DNA from 2 places in the Alicyclobacillus sp. CIJ1 genome. Region 1 is predicted to be linked to the other one. Evidence: riboswitches for the same ligand, from Rfam matches in the RefSeq annotation. Region 1 holds a riboswitch; the other holds the start of a gene.
What was found. A riboswitch is a leader RNA that binds a small molecule or an ion and turns the genes downstream of it on or off. The one in region 1 is predicted to bind thiamine pyrophosphate.

Region 1 (10,376 bases):
ATCAGCACGGGTGAGACGGTCAACATCGAGTGCGACGTGATCGCCAAGTACGTGGAGAGGCTCTTGATGTACCGCGGCGACGCGGGCGCGTCGGGCGGCATCGATGCGGCGTTTCTGGCGCGGCACGGGTTTTTGCGATAAGAGGGGGCGTGGAGCATGAACACCATCGAAGAGGCGCTCGAAGATTTGCGCCAGGGCCGCGTCGTCATTGTCGTGGACGATGAGGACCGCGAGAACGAGGGAGATTTCGTCGCGCTCGGCAGCCGCGCCACGCCGGACGTGGTGAATTTCATGATCACGCACGGCCGGGGACTTTTGTGCGTGCCCATCACCGAAGCGCGCGCCAAGCGGCTCGGCCTTGAAGCGATGTATGAACGAAACACGGACAACTACGGTACCGCCTTCACGGTGTCGGTCGATCTCGCCACCACCCACACCGGCATCTCGGCCTTCGAGCGGGCCGAGACCATTGCGGCCATCGTGTCGGAGGACACGGGCCCGGACGACTTTCGCAAGCCGGGCCACGTGTTTCCGCTCGTCGCCAAGCCCGGCGGCGTGCTCCGCCGTGCGGGTCACACCGAGGCGGCGGTCGATCTCGCCCGCCTCTGCGGGGAGCCTGAGGTCGGCGTCATCTGCGAGATTCTGAACGAAGACGGCACCATGGCGCGCCTGCCGCAGCTCGAGCAGGTGGCGGAGCGTTTCGGCCTGAAGCTCATCACCATCGCGGATCTCATCGCGTACCGCAAGCGAACGGAAAAGCTCGTCCGCCGGGCGGCCGAAGCGGAGCTGCCCACGGCGTATGGCCACTTTCGGGCCGTGGTGTACGAGAGCGAGATCGACGACAAGGAGCACATCGCGCTCGTCATGGGCGATGTCTCCGACGGCGAGCCGACGCTCGTGCGGGTGCACTCCGAGTGCCTCACGGGCGACGCGTTCGGATCCCTGCGCTGCGACTGCGGGCCTCAGCTTCACGCCGCGCTGCGCCAGATAGCGCGCGAAGGCAAGGGCGTCTTGTTGTATCTGCGCCAGGAAGGGCGCGGCATCGGCCTCTTGAACAAAATCCGGGCGTATGCGCTGCAAGATCAGGGTCTCGACACGGTGGAAGCCAACCACCGGCTCGGCTTCGCCGACGATCTGCGCGACTACGGCATCGGAGCGCAGATTTTGCGCGATCTCGGCATCCGCAAGATGCGCCTTTTAACGAACAACGTGCGCAAGATTAAAGGCATCGCGGGGCACGGGCTCGAGGTCGTGGAGCGCGTGCCGCTCGAGGTGGACCGCAATCCGTACAACGAGGCGTATCTGCGTACGAAGCGGGACAAGTTGGGGCATCTGCTCAACCTCTGAGAGAGCGCGATGCCCGTTCGAGAGAGGAGCATGACACGTGCGCGTGTATGAGGGGAACTTCATCGGACAGGATTTGCACATTGGCATTGTGGCGTCTCGGTTCAACGAGTTTATCACGAGCAAGCTGGTCGAGGGCGCTCTGGACGCGCTCAGGCGCCACGGCGTATCCGAGGAACACATTGAACTCGCCTGGGCGCCCGGCGCCTACGAGATTCCAGTGGTGGCCCGCTGGATGGCCGAGTCCGGGCGCTACGACGCGGTGGTGGCGCTGGGTTGCGTGATCCGCGGCGCCACCGCGCACTTCGATTACGTCGCGGGCGAGGCGGCGCGGGGGATTGCGCAGGTCAGCCGCGACACAAGCGTTCCTGTGATGTTTGGCGTGTTGACCACGGATACCCTCGAGCAGGCCATTGAGCGCGCCGGCACCAAGGCCGGCAACAAAGGCGCGGAGGCTGCGCTTGGGGCCATCGAGATGGCCACTTTGCGGCGGGCGTTGCGCGCCTAGGGCGGACGATGCCATCCGGGTGCGTTGCGTGCCGCGCTTCCGCGAGGGCGCTCGGCGGGTTCGCGAGCGCCCTCTGTGCAAGGCGTTGAGCCGTCTCATCCGAGGGTCTGGGAAGCGCCGGCTCGCGCGTTCGGGAGTTGCTGCGCCATCGAGGCGCGATCACGTCGGCGTGCCCGGCCCGCGGCCGTCCAACCCCCGTGCGCGAGCAGCGAATCGCTGGGGATAGGGGCGAGGCGGCGAGCTTACGGCATCCTGAGCACGCCGCGATGGTGGCGGTGTTTGGCGCAGGGAATCCTTCACGACGACGTTCCTCGCGCTTCGCCACTGCTCCTCCGAATGAGGGTTGGTGACGAGATCGAACTCGACGCGTTGGCCCTTGCGCAAAAAGCGGTATCCGCGCGGGAATCGGTCAGGATGGGGGAGAATGGCACTGAAGTGCACCCAGACGTCCTCACCGTCCTCCGCGCGAATCCAGCCGAAGCCTTCTTCTTCTCGCCATTCTTTCACGATGCCTTCCACCATCGCTCACATCCAATTTTTCCCATGCTCCGCTAGCTTGACGCGAAACGAACCTGATGTTACCATTCATCATAAGATTCTGAACGTCGCGGCGCAACTTCAAGCCCGTGGCGCCGCAAGGAGGATCCACATGCGCTCGTGGTTCGCATTTCTGGGCACGCCCTGCCGCAAGCGCCTGTCCAAGCGGCAGCGGCTCGCCATCCTGGCCCTGACGATGGCCATGAATTCGATGTTGCTCGCGAACGGCCGATACCTCCACCTGGGAGGCGGGTTTTGGGGCGGTTTCGCCTTGGGCATCTGGATCATGTCCAACGTGCTTCTCATTTTGAACGCCGCCATGCTCATCCGAGAGCGGTTTTGAGCCACGCGGCTTGTGCCTTCCGAACTGCGATGATACACTGAAGTCGAACAATTTCATCGTGAGAAGGGCCTAGGGGTGCCGGAAGGCTGAGAGGCGGACATCCGCCAACCCTGTGGACTCGATCTGGGTAATACCAGCGTGAGGAAGTGCCCGTCATCGTCCATGTGCGCCCTTTTCCCTGCGTGGTGAAAAGGGCGTTTTCGTTGTGGCGTGCGGCGCTCCCAGGGCCTGTTCCACGAAAGGGGAGCGGAATGCGATGTCGAGGTGGAAGCTGCGCGAAGTCATCCTGATGGTTGTATTGGCCATTGTCTGCGGAGGCATTTACCGCGTATGGGACGTGCTGTACGCCCTCATCCCGGCGACCGCGTACGCGCTTCAGGGCGTCATGACGGGGCTCTGGATGATCGCCGGCGTGATGGTTCCGTACATCGTGCGGCGCCCAGGTGCGGCACTCATCGCGGAGTTGGTGGCGGCGGCCGTCGAGCTTTTGCTCGGGGAGCAGTGGGGGCTCGCCAACATGATCTCGGGCCTCATTCAGGGCATCGGTTCGGAAATCGCCTTCCTGATCTTCGGTTATCGCGTGTGGAACACGGGAACGTGCACGTTGTCCGGCGTACTGGCGTCTGCGGCTTTCATGTTCCAATGGTACTTCCAATATGGCGGCGACAAGCTGCACTTAGGCACGCAGATCGCGTTTGTCGTCATCTCGCTTGTGAGCGGCGCGGTGCTCGGCGGCCTGTTGCCGAAGGCGCTCGCGGATGCGCTTGCCCGCACCGGCGCGCTGCGCAATTACGAGATCGCCAAGCGGTCGGTGAAGTCGGCATGACCATCGCGGCTGCAGGGATCGAGCGGGCCCTGGCCCTCGAGGTGCGCAACCTGACCGTGACGTACGAGGAGGCGTCGGAGCCCGCGCTCGCCGGCGTGTCGTTATCGCTTTCAAAAGGCGAATGCCTGCTTCTCATCGGCCCGAGCGGGTGCGGCAAGAGCACGCTCGCCATGGCCATCGCGGGCATCTTGCCGCGCTCCATCGAGGCGCGGGTGGAGGGCGAAATTCGGCTGGCGCCCGAGCTTCAGGCGCCAGGCAAGATCGGCTACGTGTTTCAGGATCCGGATCTCCAGTTCTGCATGCACCGGGTGGACGACGAGATCGCGTTCGGCCTCGAGAACCTGCGGGTTTCGCGCGACGAGATGCCGCCCCGCTTGCAAAGCGCCTTGGCGGCCGTGGGACTCGACGTGGCTCTGGCCGCGCGACACAGCGTCTTTTCCGGCGGCATGAAGCAGAAGCTCGCCGTCGCATCCGCGCTCGCCATGGACGCGGATCTCGTCATCCTCGACGAGCCGACCGCGAATCTGGATCCCGATTCGCGCCGCCACGTCTACGACGTCATCCGCCGCCTGAAGGAGGCGGGGAAGACGGTGATGGTCATCGAGCACCGGTACGAGCCGTTCCTCGATGTTGCGGACGCGGTGGTGGAGCTTGCGCCGGGCGGCCGCTTGCGGACCATGTATCGACCGGAGGAGGCGCCGCGCCGGGCGCCGCGGCAAAGGCGCCGCGCGGCGACACTGCGCGCGGACGAAGCGCCTGTGCTCGAGGCGCGCGGCCTCGCCCTCCGATATGGTGAGCGCGACGTGTGGCGGGACGTTAACCTTTCGGTCCGGCCCGGCGAGTGGCTCGCGGTGTTGGGGCCAAATGGCGCTGGCAAGTCGTCGCTGCTTGAGGTGCTCGCGGGACTCCGGCGGCCCACGTCGGGCGAGGTGCGCTACCGGGGCGAGCTGGTTCACCGGATGCCGGCCAAGGCCCGCTACGGGCGCATTGCCTATGCCTTTCAAAACCCGGAGTACCAGTTCTTGTACGAGCGCGTGGCGGACGAGATCGCCGGGCGCGTGCTCGGGGACGAGGTGCCGGACGACGTGGAGCGCGAGCTTCAGGCGTTTGGGCTTGCGGGCTGCGCCCATCTGTCGCCGTTTGGCATCAGCCAGGGGCAGAAGCGGCGCCTCGCCATGGCCGTCATGATGCGCCAAGGCGCGGACGTCTGGCTTGTCGACGAGCCCACCTATGGCCAAGACGAGGCGTCGGAGCGAATGATCCTCGAAAGGCTCGATGCGCTTTGCGAGGCGGGCAAGGCCGTGATCGCCGTGACGCACGATCTGGATCTCGTCGCGGCTCACGCGGATCGGGTGATGGTGCTGGCGGATGGGGGTGTGTTGTACGACGGGCCGCCGGAGGCGTTGCTGCGAAATCGAGAGCTGTTGCGGCGGGCGCGCCTAGATGAGACAGCGCCCGTGGAGAGAAGCCCCGTGCAAGTCGTCGGGGGAGTGCCCGAGCGCGAGGCGGGCGTTCCGCCCGCGAAGGCGCCATCGTCCGGGCGCCGGGCGAGATCGCCCCTGCGGCGCTGGCACCCCGATGTGAAGGCCGCCGCGCTGTTGTGCGTCGCAGCGGTCGCGCTTTGTGCGCGCACGTTTGCCGAGGAGGGGTGGATCTGGGCGCTCGTCGGCGCGCTGGCCTTCGCTTTCGGCTGGCTGTCGCCGTGGAAGCTCGTCAAGCGCCTGTCGCCGCTTTTGCTGATTTACGCGGTGTACTTGTGGGCCTTTGCGGCCAATGCAGCGGCGCCGCCGGGTACGCGCGTGGTGCACTGGCTCTGGTTTGACCTGAGTGGGTACGGCTTCAGGCAGGGGCTGCTCGTCGTGCTGCGCACCTTCGCGACGGTGGTCCTCGCGTACGTGCTCGTCGCCACGACGGACGGCACCGATTTCATGGTCGGCCTGTCGCAGTCGTTCCACCTGCCGCCCAAACTGTCGTATGGCGCCATGGCCGGCACAGGCTTTCTCGGCCGCTTCAAGCACGATCTCGACGTCTTCCGCATGGCGCGCCGCGTGCGCGGGCGGGAGGGCTGGTGGCTTCTTCGCCCGGTCCGATACGCTCTTCCACTTCTCGCGCAATCCATCCGGGTGAGCGAGCGGCTCGCCATCGCCATGGAGGCGCGGGGATTCTTCGGGCCGCCCGCCGAGCGATGGGACGCGAGGACGTACTGGCGCCACATTCGGCTTCGGGCGGTGGACGTCATCGCGGCAGGGGCTGTGGTGGCCGCCGCGGTCGCGTGTCTGTGGGCGCATTGAGGCCCGGATATCGCCGGGCCTCGGCCATGAGGAACTTGTCCGTACGACTTGGTGAACTGATGGCCGCGAGGCCACATTTCCCACGGGCAAGGGCGGAATTTGTGGTATCATAGGGACGTCGGCTGAAAACATGGAGTGGGAGTGGGACATGATGCCCTTCACAGAGGTCGATCAACTGGCAGTCAACACGATTCGCACGCTGTCGATTGACGCGGTCGAGCGGGCGAACTCCGGCCATCCGGGCCTGCCGATGGGCGCCGCGCCGATGGCCTACGTGCTTTGGACAAGGTTCCTGAAGCACAATCCTGCGAATCCGAAGTGGGTGGACCGGGATCGGTTTGTGCTGTCCGCGGGCCACGGGTCGATGTTGCTCTACTCACTGCTGCACCTGTCCGGCTACGACGTCACGCTGGAGGATCTCAAACAGTTCCGCCAGTGGGGCTCGAAGACGCCGGGGCATCCGGAGTACGGGCACACGCCAGGCGTCGAGGCGACCACAGGGCCGTTGGGTCAGGGCATCGCGATGGCCGTCGGCATGGCGATGGCGGAGCGGTTCCTGGCGGCGAAGTTCAACCGCGACGGGCACAACGTGATCGATCACTATACATACGTCCTGTGCGGCGACGGGGATCTGATGGAGGGGATCAGCGCGGAGGCGAGTTCGCTCGCGGGACACCTGAAGCTGAACCGCCTCATCGTGCTCTACGACTCCAACAGCATCTCCCTCGACGGGCCCACCGATTGGGCGTTCACCGAGGACGTGAAGAAGCGGTACGAGGCTTACGGGTGGAATGTGCTGCGCGTCGAGGACGGCAACAACCTCGAGGAGATTGAGGCGGCTATCGCCAAGGCGAGATCGTTCACGAATGCGCCGACGCTCATTGAGGTTCGGACCATCATCGGGTACGGCGCGCCGAAGAAGCAGGGGACGGCCAGCGCGCACGGCAGCCCGCTCGGCAAGGAAGAGGCGCAAGCTGCCAAGGCTGCGTACGGCTGGCACTACGAAGAGGAGTTCTACGTGCCGGACGAGGTGCGCAAGCTGTTCGCCGAGGTGAAGGAGAAGGGCGCGAAGGCGGAGGCGGCGTGGAACGAGGCCTTCCAGGCGTACGCCAAGGCGCATGCCGATCTCGCCCGGACCTTCGAGCAGGCGTTCGCGGGCAAGGTCGACGTCGACTTCGACAAGGTGCTGCCGGAGTTCAACGAGGCCATCGCCACGCGCGAGGCGTTCGGCAAGGTCGTCAACGCCATTGCCCCGCACATTCCGACGCTGCTCGGCGGATCGGCTGACTTGTCGAAGTCGAACAATACGATGATCAAGGACGAAGATCACTTCAAGGCGCCGGATTACGCGGGCAAGAACGTGTTTTACGGCGTCCGCGAGCACGCGATGGGTGCGATGATGAACGGCATCTGCCTGCACGGCGGCGTGTTCCCCTACGCGGGCACGTTCCTCGTGTTCGTCGACTATCTGCGCCCGGCGGTTCGCCTCGCGGCCCTCATGCAGCAGCCGTCGCTCTTCGTCCTCACGCACGACTCCATCGCCGTCGGCGAGGACGGACCGACGCACGAGCCCATCGAACAGCTGCCGTCGCTTCGCGCCATCCCCGGGCTGCGCGTGTTCCGCCCTGCGGACGGCACCGAGACGGCGCTCGCGGTGAAATACGCGCTGACGCACCGCGACAAGCCCGTGGCGCTCGCGCTCACCCGCCAGAAGGTGCCCATGCTCGCGGAAGTGAAGGCGCACAAGGGCGACTTCGATCGCGGCGGGTACATCGTCTTCCAACACGAGGATGGCTCCGATCTCGCCCTCCTGGCTTCCGGCTCCGAGGTCCAGCTCGTGCTCGAGGCGGGCAAGCGGCTCGCGCAGGAGGGCGTGAAGGTGCGGGTCCTCTCGTTCCCGTCCATCGACGTGTTCCTGGAGCAAGACGCATCCTATCGCGAGTCGGTGCTGCCGAGCGCGCTGCGCAAGCGCCTCGCGGTGGAGATGGCGCACCCGATGAGCTGGTACCAGTTCGTCGGCCTCGATGGCAAGGTGCTCGGCATCGACCGCTTCGGCGCCTCGGCACCCGGCGATGTCGTCGTGCGCGAGTACGGCTTCACGGTCGATCACGTCTACGAACTGGCCAAAGAGCTCATTGGGCGCTGAAAGACCGGGATTGTTGAAACGCAGGTCATCCGACCGGACGCTTTGGTCCGGCGGATGGCCTTTTATTTTGGGTAGCGAGATGATAAACCTCGAAGTTCTTTGCCCATTTTCTGAATGACATCATTCGCAATCACCCAACATACTCCAAACACTGTGAGATAGACGTTATTTGCAAAATCGAACCATCTACCTTGATTGAGCGATTTGATGAAATAGAAGAGAAGAACCAAGAACACTAAAACCGAAATGCTGATGCCAGTTGTTTTTAGGAAGTTGTTTTTGTAGATTGTCAAGGCTCTCGAAAAACATCGAAGTGCAGAGCGGTCCCGGAAGCCACAAAGAAAAGCAAGACCGCTTGCTCCAAACGCCAACACCGAAAAACACACCAGAATCAGCAGCCAAAGAAACCATCGAAGGGATGGAAAAGGGTTGTCATTCATCGAACGCAAACAAAAATTCGATGCAAAAAACAGGATGTATGCTAATATACTGACTCGAAGAAAGACAAAGAAATCCCTTAACGTCGGCAGCCTGATTCTGCCGAGATGGATAAAGTCCCGCGCGAAAGGAACTGAAAAGGCGTTTGCCAATACGGGCATCAAGACGACAAACATTGGGGCAATGACTCCGTACGTTGAATTCGTAATGGGTCCGTAATTGACGAAGGAACTCACCAGTTCTTCGGCAACGGTCCATAAAGCCGCGACGACCATGGAAACCAGATACCTGTACAACACAGTCATCATGGACACTTCCAGTTCTTCATTCTGCATGCTTTGTACATACCACACCAATGAATTTCCTGTACATAGATCAAGTGATACTTGTGCGTGTCGGTTTGCATGCGCTCAGACGAGAGAACGAAGAAGGACTTCACCCAGCTTCCCGGATAGATATGTACATAGGGACGGCTGGGGAAGTCCTCGAGCGGTTCCATCAAGCTCGCTTCCCCCCATAGTGCTGCGTCACAATGGCAATAAACGCCTTCGTCAGTTCCTCGTGCTCAATGGCATCCGGATACGCCAGGAAGGTCGGCCGGCAGAAGTGCGGATCCGACAACGGTATGGCCACCACACCCTTGGCTTCGGCGTCGTGCAGCGTGCGCCGGGGCAGGAGCGAGATGCCGAGCCCCTGCGCTACCATCGCTTTGATCCCGTCGATGGAATCGAGCTCCATGCGCACGTCTGGATACACGTTGTACTTGGCGAGGAGCATCGCGATGCGCCGCCGGAACGGGGCCGTGGTGTCCGCAAACGCGATAAAGGGTTCCTCCGCGAGCGCGCCGATGGACGGGAGGTCGTGCACAAACCGATGGCCGCGCGGAACGACGAGATCGATGGCGTCCGGCGGATATTCGATGAGCCGCACGCGCGGGTGGTGGATGGGCTCGCCGAGAAAGCAGAAGTCCACCTGGTTTCCGATGAGCGCCTCGACCATGTCCTCGTACATCCCCATTCGGACCTGCAGGCGCACTTCGACCACCTGCAGAATCTGATGGAGGCACTTCGGCACGTCGGTGGAGACGAAGGCGCGCCCGCTCATGACGCGGAGCGTCCGCACCGCGCGCTTGGAAGGCTCGAGCATTCGGCGCTCGAGGTCCACCATGCGCTCCGCGAGCGGGTAAATGCGTTTGCCCTCCTCCGTCAGCTGGACGCCGCCCGGCGTGCGGGTAAAGAGCTGGCAACCGAGATCGCGCTCCAGCCGCTGCAGGCGGTTTGTCACGGTGGATTGGGACATGTAGAGTTGATCCGCGGTGCGCGAGATGGATCGGTTGCGCGCCACGGCGAGAAACAGCTCCAGATCTTTCGTTTCCAAGCGCTCCACTCCTCACTCGTCCACCGGTTCGCGCGACGCGATGATACCCCCGCCGAGGCACACCTCGCCGTCGTAGAACACCACCGACTGGCCCGGCGTGATAGCTCGCTGGGGCTCATCGAAGATGACGCGGCACGTGTCTTCGCCCGTCATCTCGACCTCGACCGGCTGATCGTCCTGGCGGTAGCGGAACTTCGCCGTGCAGCGGAATCGCTTTGCGGGCGGCCGTTCTGCGATGAAGCTCACCGTGTCCGCGGTGAGCGCCCGGCTGTACAGGCGGGGGTGATCGTGGCCCTGCGCCACCACGAGGACGTTTCGCGCGAGGTCCTTGTCCACCACGAACCACGGGGCCGGATCGCGACCGGGAAGGCCGCCGAGGCGCAGGCCCTTCCGCTGGCCGATGGTGTAGTACATGAGCCCGTCGTGCTCGCCGAGCACCCGCCCGTCCACGTCTTCGATGAGGCCCGGCTGGGCCGGCAGGTACTGCTGCAGGAAGGCGCGAAAGTTGCGCTCTCCGATGAAGCAGATGCCGGTCGAATCCTTCTTCTGCGCCACGTGCAGGCCGT
Region 2 (10,376 bases), on a different contig from region 1:
GAGCATCGACTTTTCCATGAGCGCGTTGCACGGGCAGACGGTCACGCAGTGGCCGCACGAGACGCACGACGACTCGTTGATGGGCACGTCGTTGTCCCAGATGACGCGCGGAATCTCGCGGTCCCAGTCGATGGAAAGCACCTCACTGACCTGCAGGTTCTGACACGCCTCGACGCAGCGCCCGCAGAGGATGCACTGGCTCGGATCGTACCTGTAGAACGGGTGGGACATGTCGACTTCGTACGGTTTCTCGCGGAACGGGTACGACTGGTGGTCGATGTCCATTGCCATGGTGGTGTTGTGCACCACGCAGTTGCCATTGTTGTTGTCGCACACCGTGCAGTAGAGGTCGTGATTTTTCAGGATGCGGTCCATGGCCTCCTTGCGCGCGTAACGCGCGGCCACGGATTTGGTGCGCACCGACATACCTTCCCTGACTGGCGTCGCGCACGCCCGGACGAGTTCGCCGTCCACCTCCACCATGCACGTGTCGCAGGTCTCGATGGGGCCCAGCGCAGGATGATAACAGATGTGAGGAAAGTCTAGGCCGGCCGCCAACATCGCCTGCAGGACGGTCTCCCCCTCGGTCGCCGTCAGGGGCGATCCGTCCAGCGTGAAGATTCGCTTGAAATCAACGCTCATCTCGATCCCTCCTGCACTCGGATGGTCACAACGTCTTCCCTTAGGATGCCCAATGGGTTGGCAACCGTTCAGTTCCACGCGGGCGGCTGCCGCAGACTTTCCACCACCACCTTCCAGTCCGTTTCCGGGCGATCGCAGCGAAAGCCCCGACAGACGAAGTATTGCGGCGCGCCGTGTTCTGCCGTGGGGTACATGGACGCGTCGCCGCGCGCGTCACTCGTCAGCCAGACCGCCTCCGGCAGCTCCATGGCCCCGAGTTCCCTGGCCCGCCGCGCCGCTTCCTCCCGTGGCGCCGCGATGACGATTTCCGTGGATCCCACTTCGCTCATCATGGCCGCGGTCACGAGCCACAGGCAGTCCATGGGCGCCGACCTGATGTCCCCGCCAAACGCTCGCAAGAGTGCATCCAGCCGATCCGCGTATTCGGCGTCTCCGGTCAGCGCGTGCAACATCCAGAGGTTGTGCGCCGACTGACTGTTGGCGGACGGCATCGCGCCGTCATACACGGGCTTCGGCACCGCGATGAGCGACTCCGCGTCTCGGCCGTAAAACGTGTACCCGCCCTGAGCCTTGTCCCAAAAGAGGGCATCCTGCACCGCCTGCCAATGCCGGGCGCGATGGAGATACGCGCGGTCGAGCGTCGCGCGATAGAGCTCCAGATACGCGGCGACGAGATAGGCGTGATCGTCCGCATAGGCGAAGATCCCGGCTTCGCCGTCCCGATACCGCGCGAGGAGCCTGCCGTCATCAGGGCGCACGAGGATACGCTCGATGGCAGCCACCACCTCCGTGGCCCGGTTCACCCACGCCGTTTCTCCAAACGCAAGGCCAGCGCGCGCAAGTCCATACGCCATGAGCGCATTCCAGGCGGTCAAGCACTTGTCGTCAATGGCCGGGCGTTCGCGCGCGTCCCGAACCGCGCGGAGCTTCTCGTTGAGGGCGTCGAGCTTCTGCCAGAGCTCTTCTTCGGTCATGCCGCGAGAAGCCGCAAACGCCGCCGGATCCTGATCGATGTAGTTCGGCACGTTCGCGCCCTCGAAGTTGCCGGCTTCCGTGATGTCGTAGAAGGCGTTGAACAGTTCTCCATCTTCAGGACCGAGTGCCGCGATCACGTCCTCCGGCCGCCAGAGGTAAAAGCGGCCCTCTCCGCCCGCCGAATCCGCGTCTACCGCGCTGTAGTAAAGGCCCTCGGGTGATTGCATCTCGCGATCGAAAAACGCGACGGTCTGCCGGACGAAGCGCAGGAACGCCGGATCTTTGGCGTGGACGTAGGCGTCCGCATACGCGGCGAGTGCGAGCGCGTTATCGTAGAGCATCTTTTCAAAGTGCGGCACGCGCCAGAACGGGTCCGTGCTGTAGCGCGCCATGCCGCCACCGACGTGATCGACAATGCCGCCCCGCTGAATGGCGCGAAGCGTGGACAACGCCATGGCTGCCGCGCGCTCGTTCGGGCGCAGCCGCGCGTAGCGCAGCAAAAATTGCACGCGGTGGAACGTGGGAAATTTCGGTGCCGGGCCGAATCCACCGTACTCGTGGTCAAACGCCGCTTCGAGCGCCTGGTACGCTCGGTCCGCGGCTTCCCTGCCGCGCGCCTCACCCGCTTGTCCCTCGAACAGGGGCTGCATGCGCTCCGCCATGGATCGGCTCGCCCGTTCCAGACGCGCGCGATCCGTCTGCCACAGCCTGGCGATCTCCTGCAGGATCTGAATCAGCCCTGGGCGCCCGTATCGCGGCGTCTTGGGAAAGTAAGTTCCTGCAAAAAACGGGTGCCCGTCGGGCGTCATGATGATGGTCAGCGGCCATCCGCCCTCACCCTGCAGGGCCTGGCAATAGGTCATGTAGATGTGATCGATGTCCGGGCGCTCCTCGCGGTCGACTTTGATGGCGACGTAGTGCTCGTTGAGGATGGCGGCCACAGTCTCATCCTCGAAGGATTCGTGGGCCATCACGTGACACCAATGGCAGGTCGAAGGGAACTCCTTGGGCCCCCGAAGGGGCTACGAATACCCGATGGACAAAAACACGGGCTTCGACTCGCGCTTGGCTCGTTGAAAGGCTTCTGGACACCAGGGGTACCAGTCGACGGGGTGATGGGCATGCTGGAGCAGATACGGAGACTTTTCGTGAATCAACCGATTCGTGTGCCTCGCGGGTCCTTCGTGAGCCACGCCGCGCACATCCTTTCTGGATTCGTTTTCCTTCATTCTACCGCAATTCGACCGAGGAAGATACGGAAAACGACGACGATTGGATCCGTGTGAGCAGCGTACGCACGTGGCGACTTCGGTTGAGCTCTAACTCGCAGGGATCCATCTCTCGGTTGACCCATGTCGGGCAACGTCGTATTCGACGTGCCTACCAACCTGACCAAGAACGTGGACATGGTGATCCAAGGCGGAATGCTGAGTCTCGCGCAAGCCACGGTTCAGTTGACCTAATTCCTACGGAATGCTCGTATCTTCCTGAAAAACGCCGCTCCTACGCAGGGCGGCGTTCTCTTGTACACGGTCCTCGTTTTCGCCACAACGCTCATTCGGCAGACGAGCCCGGGCCGCGCGCGGGCACTCATCACCTAGGACTTCGCCCGCGCCAAAAGCGTGACGGTCAAAAGGACACAACCCATGCCAAGTAGCGCTGCCCAGGTCAGGGGCTGATGCAGCACAGTCACAGCGAGCGCAGTCGCCGCCAGCGGCTCGCCGCTCGCGACGAGGCTCGCGTCCGCCGGCGTGATGTCGCGAAGGCTGGCCAAATACAAATAGAACGGGACGAGCGTGCCAAACAACACGACAAAGCCGACGAGAAACCACCCGCCAAAAGGCAGCGCAGGTATTCCGTTGTGAGGCAAGCCGATGGCCACCATGGCGGAACCGCCAATCAGCATCCCCCAGGCCGTGACCACCAGCGGGCCGAAAGTGGCAAGCAGCGGTACAGGATACAGCGTGTAGACGGCTACAGCGACGGCCGACAAAAGCCCCCAGATCACGCAGGCATCGGAGACCGCGAGCCGCCCGAGATGGCCGTCCGTGACCAAGAGAAAGCAACCTGACATGGCAAGCGCCGCGCAGATGGCTTCCAGATGCGAAGGCAGTCGACGAGATCGCGCGGCTCCATACGCGACAATGACGAGAGGGGCCATGTATTGGAGAACGGTGGCGGTTGCCGCATTTCCCGTCCGAATGGCGGCAAAGTAGGTGTACTGGACGCCGAGGAGTCCGGCGAGGCCAAAGATCGTCAACCGGAACGCGGACGCCCGGGATCGCCATGGCGCGCAAACCGCGGCCGGACCCGCGGTCCAACAGGCGGCAGCGAGGAGCAGCACGCCGGAGACTACCATTCGAACGGCGACGAGCCACGCCGGACCGACGTGATAGGCGTGGAACAAAACCTGTGCCGCTGTTCCGGAGACGCCCCACAATACGGAGCCGAGCAGCGCGAGCGAAATGCCTCGCCAACGGCGGAATCGATCCGTTTGTGCGACGGACCGCACGAGTTGTGCGATAGACAGGGTGTCGAACACGAACCTTCATCCTCTCTCCACTGTTCGGGATGGGCCGATGGAGACTCGGGCGCCTCAACCGTGGTGAAACTTGCGGTTCGATGACCGAGCATACATCAGCCATCCCCGCCCTCAAACCACGTGTACGCCTGGGGCTGATCCAACCACAAGACTGGGACGGTACAGTGGAGCCTCAAAGCCTCCGCAATACGGCGCATGCCCGGCGACTCGCTCGCCTGGTGACCGAGCCATAACACCGCGCGGGAAAGTCCCAGCTCGGCGGCATCGCGCGCGTACTCCATGGCCTCCCACTCCGGCCCCTCGCCGACCAACACCACATCGGCGCCCGTCTCTTGGAACACGTGGGCGACGAGATCGCCCGTGCCCCGGTAGCCGGGCAAAAGCGCGGCGCGGCGCACCACGTCAGCGCGTCCGGAGATGCGCACGCGCGGCAGGCCGAGCCGAGCGCACACCTCCCGCACCACGTCGTCCATAGGCCGGCCTTCCGGCCAGACGGAGACCGGCACGTCGCACGGCGCCGCAAGCCGCAGACGCACGTCCGCCGCCCACCCAAGCGCCTCCGCGAGCCCCTCGGCGATCCAGTCGGGCGCCGTGCGATGCGGCCGATCGTGCAGGCGATACACCGCGACGCCGAGATCGAGCAAGCGCCGCTTCTTCTGCGAAGCGACGGCGTCATTGGCGGGCGCATCGCCTTGGTGGCGAAAGAAGGCGCCCTCGTGGCTGAGCAGAAGATCAATCCCATTCGCCCGCGCCGCCTCCACGGCGGACACGGATGCGACAAACGTCACGCCGACGGCGCGCACCGGCGCCTCCGCATCCCCGCACACGAGGCCGTCGACGGAGATGGCCCGGTCATCGCAAGGCATCATCGATTCAACGGCCGCGATCACGTCTCGCACGCGCATGGAAACGCCCCCAGCGCAGGCCGCCATGGCCAGCGGTTCTCTCAGATGCTATGATAGATTGCAAACGAGCTTGGATGCCACTAGGGGAGCGAAAGCTGAGACGGGGGACACCCCGAACCCTTTGAACCTGACCTGGGTAATGCCAGCGTAGGAAAGTGGCGCATGGGACCCCTCCCGTGTTCCCCTTATGGCCTCCGGCAGAGGAGGCGTTTTCCATGTCCTTTTCCGCATCGCTCATTGCCATGTCCAATCCCATTCTCGACGCCATTGTGCGCCATCCGTTCGTGCGAGGAATCGCCGAAGGGAACCTTCCAAAAGAAGCGGCCATTCGCTACGTCAGCCAGGACGAGCCGTATCTGGAGACCTATCTGCGCGTCTTCGCGCATGCCGCGGCGCTCGCGCCAAGGCACGAAGACGTGGCCGACTTCCACGGGCGCATGGCGCTTCTCCTCGGCGGCGAAACCGAGGCGCACGACAACCTGCTTAGTTACGCGGGGGCGACGGCGCAGGACGTGGAGGGCTGGCCGAAGCTGCCCACGCTGCACCACTACGAGAGCCACCTCCTGGCCTCGGCGGCGCGCGGCGACTTCGCGGAACTCGTGGCGGCCATCCTGCCGTGCCATCACGTGTATGTCGAGATCGGCCAGCGGCTCGAACCCATCCTCGAGGAGCGGCCAGATCACCCCTTCGCGGCATGGATCCGCTTCTACGCCGATCCCGGCATGCAGGGCGCCACACACCGCCTGTTCGCGATGATCGATCGCGAGGCCGCCCACTTCTCGCCCGAGCGGGCTCGCCGGGTCGAGGCGGCGTTCGTCGCGAGCTGCCACCTCGAGTACCGGTTCTTCGACATGGCGTACCGCGGCGAGTCGTGGCTTCCCAAGGAGGCGGTGCAGGATGTTTCGACGCCCTGACGGCCACGTGGCGCGCATGCTGACCATCGCCGGATCCGACTCGGGCGGCGGCGCAGGCATCCAGGCGGACCTGAAGACGGCCCACCAGTTCGACGTGTACGGCATGAGCGTGCTCACCGCCGTCACCGCGCAGAACACTGTCGGTGTGCAGGCCGTGTATCCGCTGCCCGTGGACATCGTGCGCGCGCAGCTCGAGTCCGTGCGCGACGATTTGGGCTTTGACGCCATCAAGACGGGCATGCTAGGTCATCGAGCCGCTATTGACGCCGTCGCGGAAATCCTCGCGGGCGTCGACTGCCCCATCGTCGTGGACCCGGTGATGATCGCGAAAGGCGGCGAGGCGCTGCTCCATCCGGACGATGTCGCGGCCGTGATCGAGCGCATGTTGCCGCTCGCGTTCGTCGCGACGCCCAACGCGCCGGAGGCAGAGCGACTGACCGGCATCCCCATCCGCTCGCTCGCGGACGCGGCGCGGGCGGCCGAGGCGCTGGCAGGGCTCGGCGCGCAGTATGCCGTGGTCAAAGGCGGACATCTCGAAGGCGCGGGCCATCTCGCCATCGACGTGGTGTTCCACGACGGCACCTGGACGTTTTTCGCCGCCCCCCGCGTCCCGAGCCACAAGACTCACGGCACCGGCTGTACATTTTCGTCCGCCATCGCCGCTGCCCTTGCCCGCGGTGCTCGGCCGCTCGAGGCCATCGCCGCGGCGAAGTCGTACATCTCGCGCGCCATCGCGGCGGCCGCGGACTGGGACGTCGGCCGCGGGCATGGGCCCACGGATCACAGCCAATCCCCTGTCTGGCCGGAGCGGGTGGAGGCCGGGCGGATGTACGTGTTCGATGGCCACCAGTTTGCCGAGACCGCTCCTCCACTCTGAGATTTGGCTCAGCCGAAGGGAGATTTGCACATGCAGATGGGACAATGGCTCCAGCGCGTGCGCGAGGAGCGCCCGCTCGTCCACAACATCACGAACTTGGTCGTGACGAACGTTGCAGCCAACACTCTACTCGCGCTCGGCGCCTCGCCCGTCATGGCGCACGCGCACGAGGAGGTCGCGGACATGGTTGCCATCGCCCAGGCGCTCGCGCTCAACCTGGGCACGCTCGACCCGTACGTCGTGACGAGCATGGATCTCGCGAGCGAAGCTGCGAACCGCCGCGGCGTGCCGATTGTGCTCGATCCCGTCGGGGCCGGCGCCACGCCGTACCGCACCCACGCGGCGATGCGGCTCCTCGAGGCGCGGAACATCCAGGTTCTGCGCGGCAATCAGGGCGAGATCGGCGTCATCACGGGCGCGGGCGGCGAGGTGGCGGGCGTCGACGCCAAGGCTGCCGGGACCGGACTGGTCGACGCCATGATGCGGTTCGCGGGCGATCGCGGCCTCGTCGTCGCGGCGACGGGAGAGCGGGACCTCGTCACGGACGGCGAGGTGGTATACCAGCTCGAAAACGGCCATCCGTGGGAAGCGGCCATCACCGGATCCGGGTGCTCGCTGACGGCCGTGATCGGCGCTTTTGTGGCCGTCTCGGATGGGACCAAGGGCGGGCTCCTCGAGGCGACCGTCGCCGCCATCACGTGTTTCAACGTGGCGGCCGAGATGGCAGCCGAGGGCGCGAGCGGACCGGGGAGCTTTCAGGTTCGGCTGCTTGACGCGCTATACGCCGTGACCCCAGGCGACGTCGACGCCCGGGCGCGCATTCGGAAAGGATGAGTGGGATGACAAGGCGGGACTGGACGGACAAGCTCCGCGTGTATCTCGTGACGGACGACCGCCCGGACCACGAGGAGGTCGCGGCCATCGTGGAGCAGGCGCTCGCGGGCGGCGTGACTTGCGTGCAGTTGCGGCGCAAACAGGAGGACGGCGGGCCCATGCTCAAGCTCGCCCTTCGCCTGCGGGAGCTCGCGTCCGCCCACGGCGCGCTCTTCATCGTGAACGACCGGCTCGACATCGCCCTTTTGTCGGGCGCGGACGGGGTGCACGTGGGACAGACGGACCTCCCCGCCTCCCTCGTGAAATCTCGCTTTCCCGAGCTCGTCGTCGGCGTTTCTGCGCGATCCGTCAGCGAAGCGGTGCAGGCCGAACAGGACGGCGCCGATTACCTCGGCGTCGGATCCGTGTATCCCACGGCGACCAAAGGCGACGCCGTCCTCACGGGCCTGGATGTGCTCGCCGCCTGCAAGCGCGCCGTCCGCATTCCCATCGTCGGCATCGGCGGCATCACCGTCGAGCGGGCGCCGGAGGTCATGGCTGCAGGCGCAGACGGCGTCGCGGTCGTATCAGCCATCATGTCGGCGCCCGACCCGAAAGCTGCGGCCGCGGCGTTGGCGCAGCGGACATCCTTGTGAGCCCGTTTTGCGCGCCAAACGCTCGGTCGCGCTGCAAGTCCCAGAGTTGTCGATACACGCCGCCCTGCCGCAGAAGCGCGGCGTGCGTCCCCCGCTCCACCACGCGACCGCCCTGCATCACCAGGATGTCGTCCATCCGCTCAAGCCCCACCAGCCGGTGGGTGATCCAAACGACCGTCCTTCCTTCCGTCGCGCGGAAGAACGCATCCACGAACGCCCGCTCCGTCTCGACGTCGAGCGAAGCGGTCGGTTCGTCGCAGAGCACAACTTCCGCGCCGCGGAGCACGGCCCGCGCGAGGGCGATGCGCTGGCGCTCGCCGCCCGAAAGCGCGAAGCCTCGATCTCCCACGACGGTGGACAGGCCATCCGGCAAGCGCGCCACGAGATCTTCAATTTGCGCGACCTCGAGCGCCCGCGCGATGTCCTCGTCCGTCGCGTCGGGGCGCGCTAAGAGGAGGTTCTGCCTCAGGGACGTGTGGAACAGATACGCGTCCTGCGGCACCGCGGTCACGAGTCGGCGAAGATCCGCGTCCGACCACGCCTCGATGGGGCGCCCGAACCAGCGGATGTCGCCCTCTTCGATGGGGATGAGACCCAGGGCGGCCTCGAGCAGCGTCGTCTTCCCCGCGCCGCTGTCCCCGACGATCGCGACGCGCTGGCCGCGCTTGACCTCGAGATCGATTCCCTGGAGGGCCCAAAGAGCGCCGCGGCGACAGCTAAGCCCCTTGATGGACAGGACCGTGTTTGCGGAGGAAACGTCGCCCTCGCACATCGCCGCTTCCGGCTCCGGGTCCCGGCGGCGCACGGCGAGAGGCGCGGCCCCTGCCAACCGAGAGGCGGACACGGCCATTTCGCGCGCCTCCGCGTGAATGGATCCGAGCGCGAGCCACGGTTCAAACGAGGCCACGGCGGCGAGCGCGATGGCAGCCATCAGGGTGCCGGGCAGATACGCCGCGAGGTGCAGGCGAATGGCTTCCGCGAGCAGGCCGCCGACGGTCGCCATGGCCGCCGCAAACGACAGTCCTTCTGCCGCCGCCTTCGCCGCATCGAGCCTCGCAGTGAAGGCATCTTCCTTCGCTTCAGCTTCCCAAAGCCGCGCAAGCGCCCGGCCCGCCTCCCCGTGCGCCAGCACCTCCTCCAGCCCGCGGACGAGATCGTCCAGGGCGGCCGTGCGGGCGCGCCGCAGGGCGTCTCGAGCTTTCTGCCACCGGGCCGTCAGCGCATGCAGCAGTCCCGGCAGGATCACACCCACCAGGAGCACGCCAGCGGTAAAGATGGCCGTAAGTCGCGGATTGATCCGCCAAAGCCACACTGCGGTGACGGCGCTCGCGCCCGTGGCACTCACCAGCGGAAGCGCCAGGCGGAGAAGCAGATTCTGCAGCCGATCCATGTCCGCGAGGACGAGATCGAGCGCCTCACCCGTCCTGCGCCCGAGCCACGCGTCGGGTTGAGCGTCCAGATGGGCGAAGACGAGCGCACGAAGCCGCGCCCCCAGGCGCAAAATGGCGTCGTGCGAGACGAGTCGGTCCAGGTAGCGCATGGCCGCCCGGCTCGTGCCGAAGAACCGCACGGCGACAATCGGCACCCAGAGCATCAGGATGGTGGGCGGGCGAAGCGCCGACGCCGAGATGAGATACCCGGCCGTGGCCATCATCGCCGTGGCCGCAAGCGCAGTGCCCATCGACAGGCCCAAGCTGCCGAGCAGGCGACCCCGCGCCGGGCGCAGCCAGCGACGCATCCAACGAAGGTGGCGCATCATGCGGACACCTCCTCGCCGCGGTACCGGCGGACCATCGCTCGAAAGGCGCCGTTTGCCTGGAGCAGCGCCTCCGGCCGCCCCTCCTCGATGACGCGGCCTCCGTCCAACACGAGCACGCGGTCCGCCGCGAGCGCGAGGCTCAGCCGATGCGCGACGGCGAGCGACGTGCGCTCCTTCAGCCACGGCAAAAGCCGCTCTTCAAGCGCGCGCTCGGTGGCGAGATCGAGCGATCTCGTCGGCTCGTCGAGCAGCGCCACGGCCGGCCTCCGGAGGACCAGACGCGCCAGGGCCAG

Region 2: another riboswitch for thiamine pyrophosphate. It lies ahead of tenA (thiaminase II); the one in region 1 lies ahead of AC27E8_RS13715 (ECF transporter S component).

What each region holds. Positions count from the first base shown of each region.
Region 1 covers NZ_BAAJPH010000143.1:141,443-151,818, forward strand. The annotation lists gene AC27E8_RS13690 (riboflavin synthase) at 1-141, shown strand, start outside; gene AC27E8_RS13695 (bifunctional 3,4-dihydroxy-2-butanone-4-phosphate synthase/GTP cyclohydrolase II) at 157-1,347, shown strand; gene ribH (6,7-dimethyl-8-ribityllumazine synthase) at 1,385-1,852, shown strand; gene AC27E8_RS13705 (cold-shock protein) at 2,012-2,359, opposite strand; gene AC27E8_RS13710 (hypothetical protein) at 2,502-2,732, shown strand; TPP riboswitch at 2,794-2,894, shown strand; gene AC27E8_RS13715 (ECF transporter S component) at 2,989-3,558, shown strand; partial or broken gene AC27E8_RS13720 (ABC transporter ATP-binding protein) at 3,555-4,082, shown strand; partial or broken gene AC27E8_RS13725 (ATP-binding cassette domain-containing protein) at 4,377-4,727, shown strand; partial or broken gene AC27E8_RS13730 (energy-coupling factor transporter transmembrane component T family protein) at 5,121-5,849, shown strand; gene tkt (transketolase) at 5,998-7,995, shown strand; gene AC27E8_RS13740 (hypothetical protein) at 8,058-8,786, opposite strand; gene AC27E8_RS13745 (LysR family transcriptional regulator) at 8,932-9,810, opposite strand; gene mnmA (tRNA 2-thiouridine(34) synthase MnmA) at 9,823-10,376, opposite strand, start outside.
Region 2 covers NZ_BAAJPH010000063.1:272,784-283,159, reverse strand. The annotation lists gene fdhF (formate dehydrogenase subunit alpha) at 1-642, opposite strand, end outside; partial or broken gene AC27E8_RS02815 (thioredoxin domain-containing protein) at 711-2,846, opposite strand; gene AC27E8_RS02810 (EamA family transporter) at 3,215-4,159, opposite strand; gene AC27E8_RS02805 (Nif3-like dinuclear metal center hexameric protein) at 4,255-5,064, opposite strand; TPP riboswitch at 5,137-5,235, shown strand; gene tenA (thiaminase II) at 5,280-5,978, shown strand; gene thiD (bifunctional hydroxymethylpyrimidine kinase/phosphomethylpyrimidine kinase) at 5,962-6,855, shown strand; gene thiM (hydroxyethylthiazole kinase) at 6,892-7,689, shown strand; gene thiE (thiamine phosphate synthase) at 7,695-8,324, shown strand; gene cydC (thiol reductant ABC exporter subunit CydC) at 8,263-10,083, opposite strand; gene cydD (thiol reductant ABC exporter subunit CydD) at 10,080-10,376, opposite strand, start outside.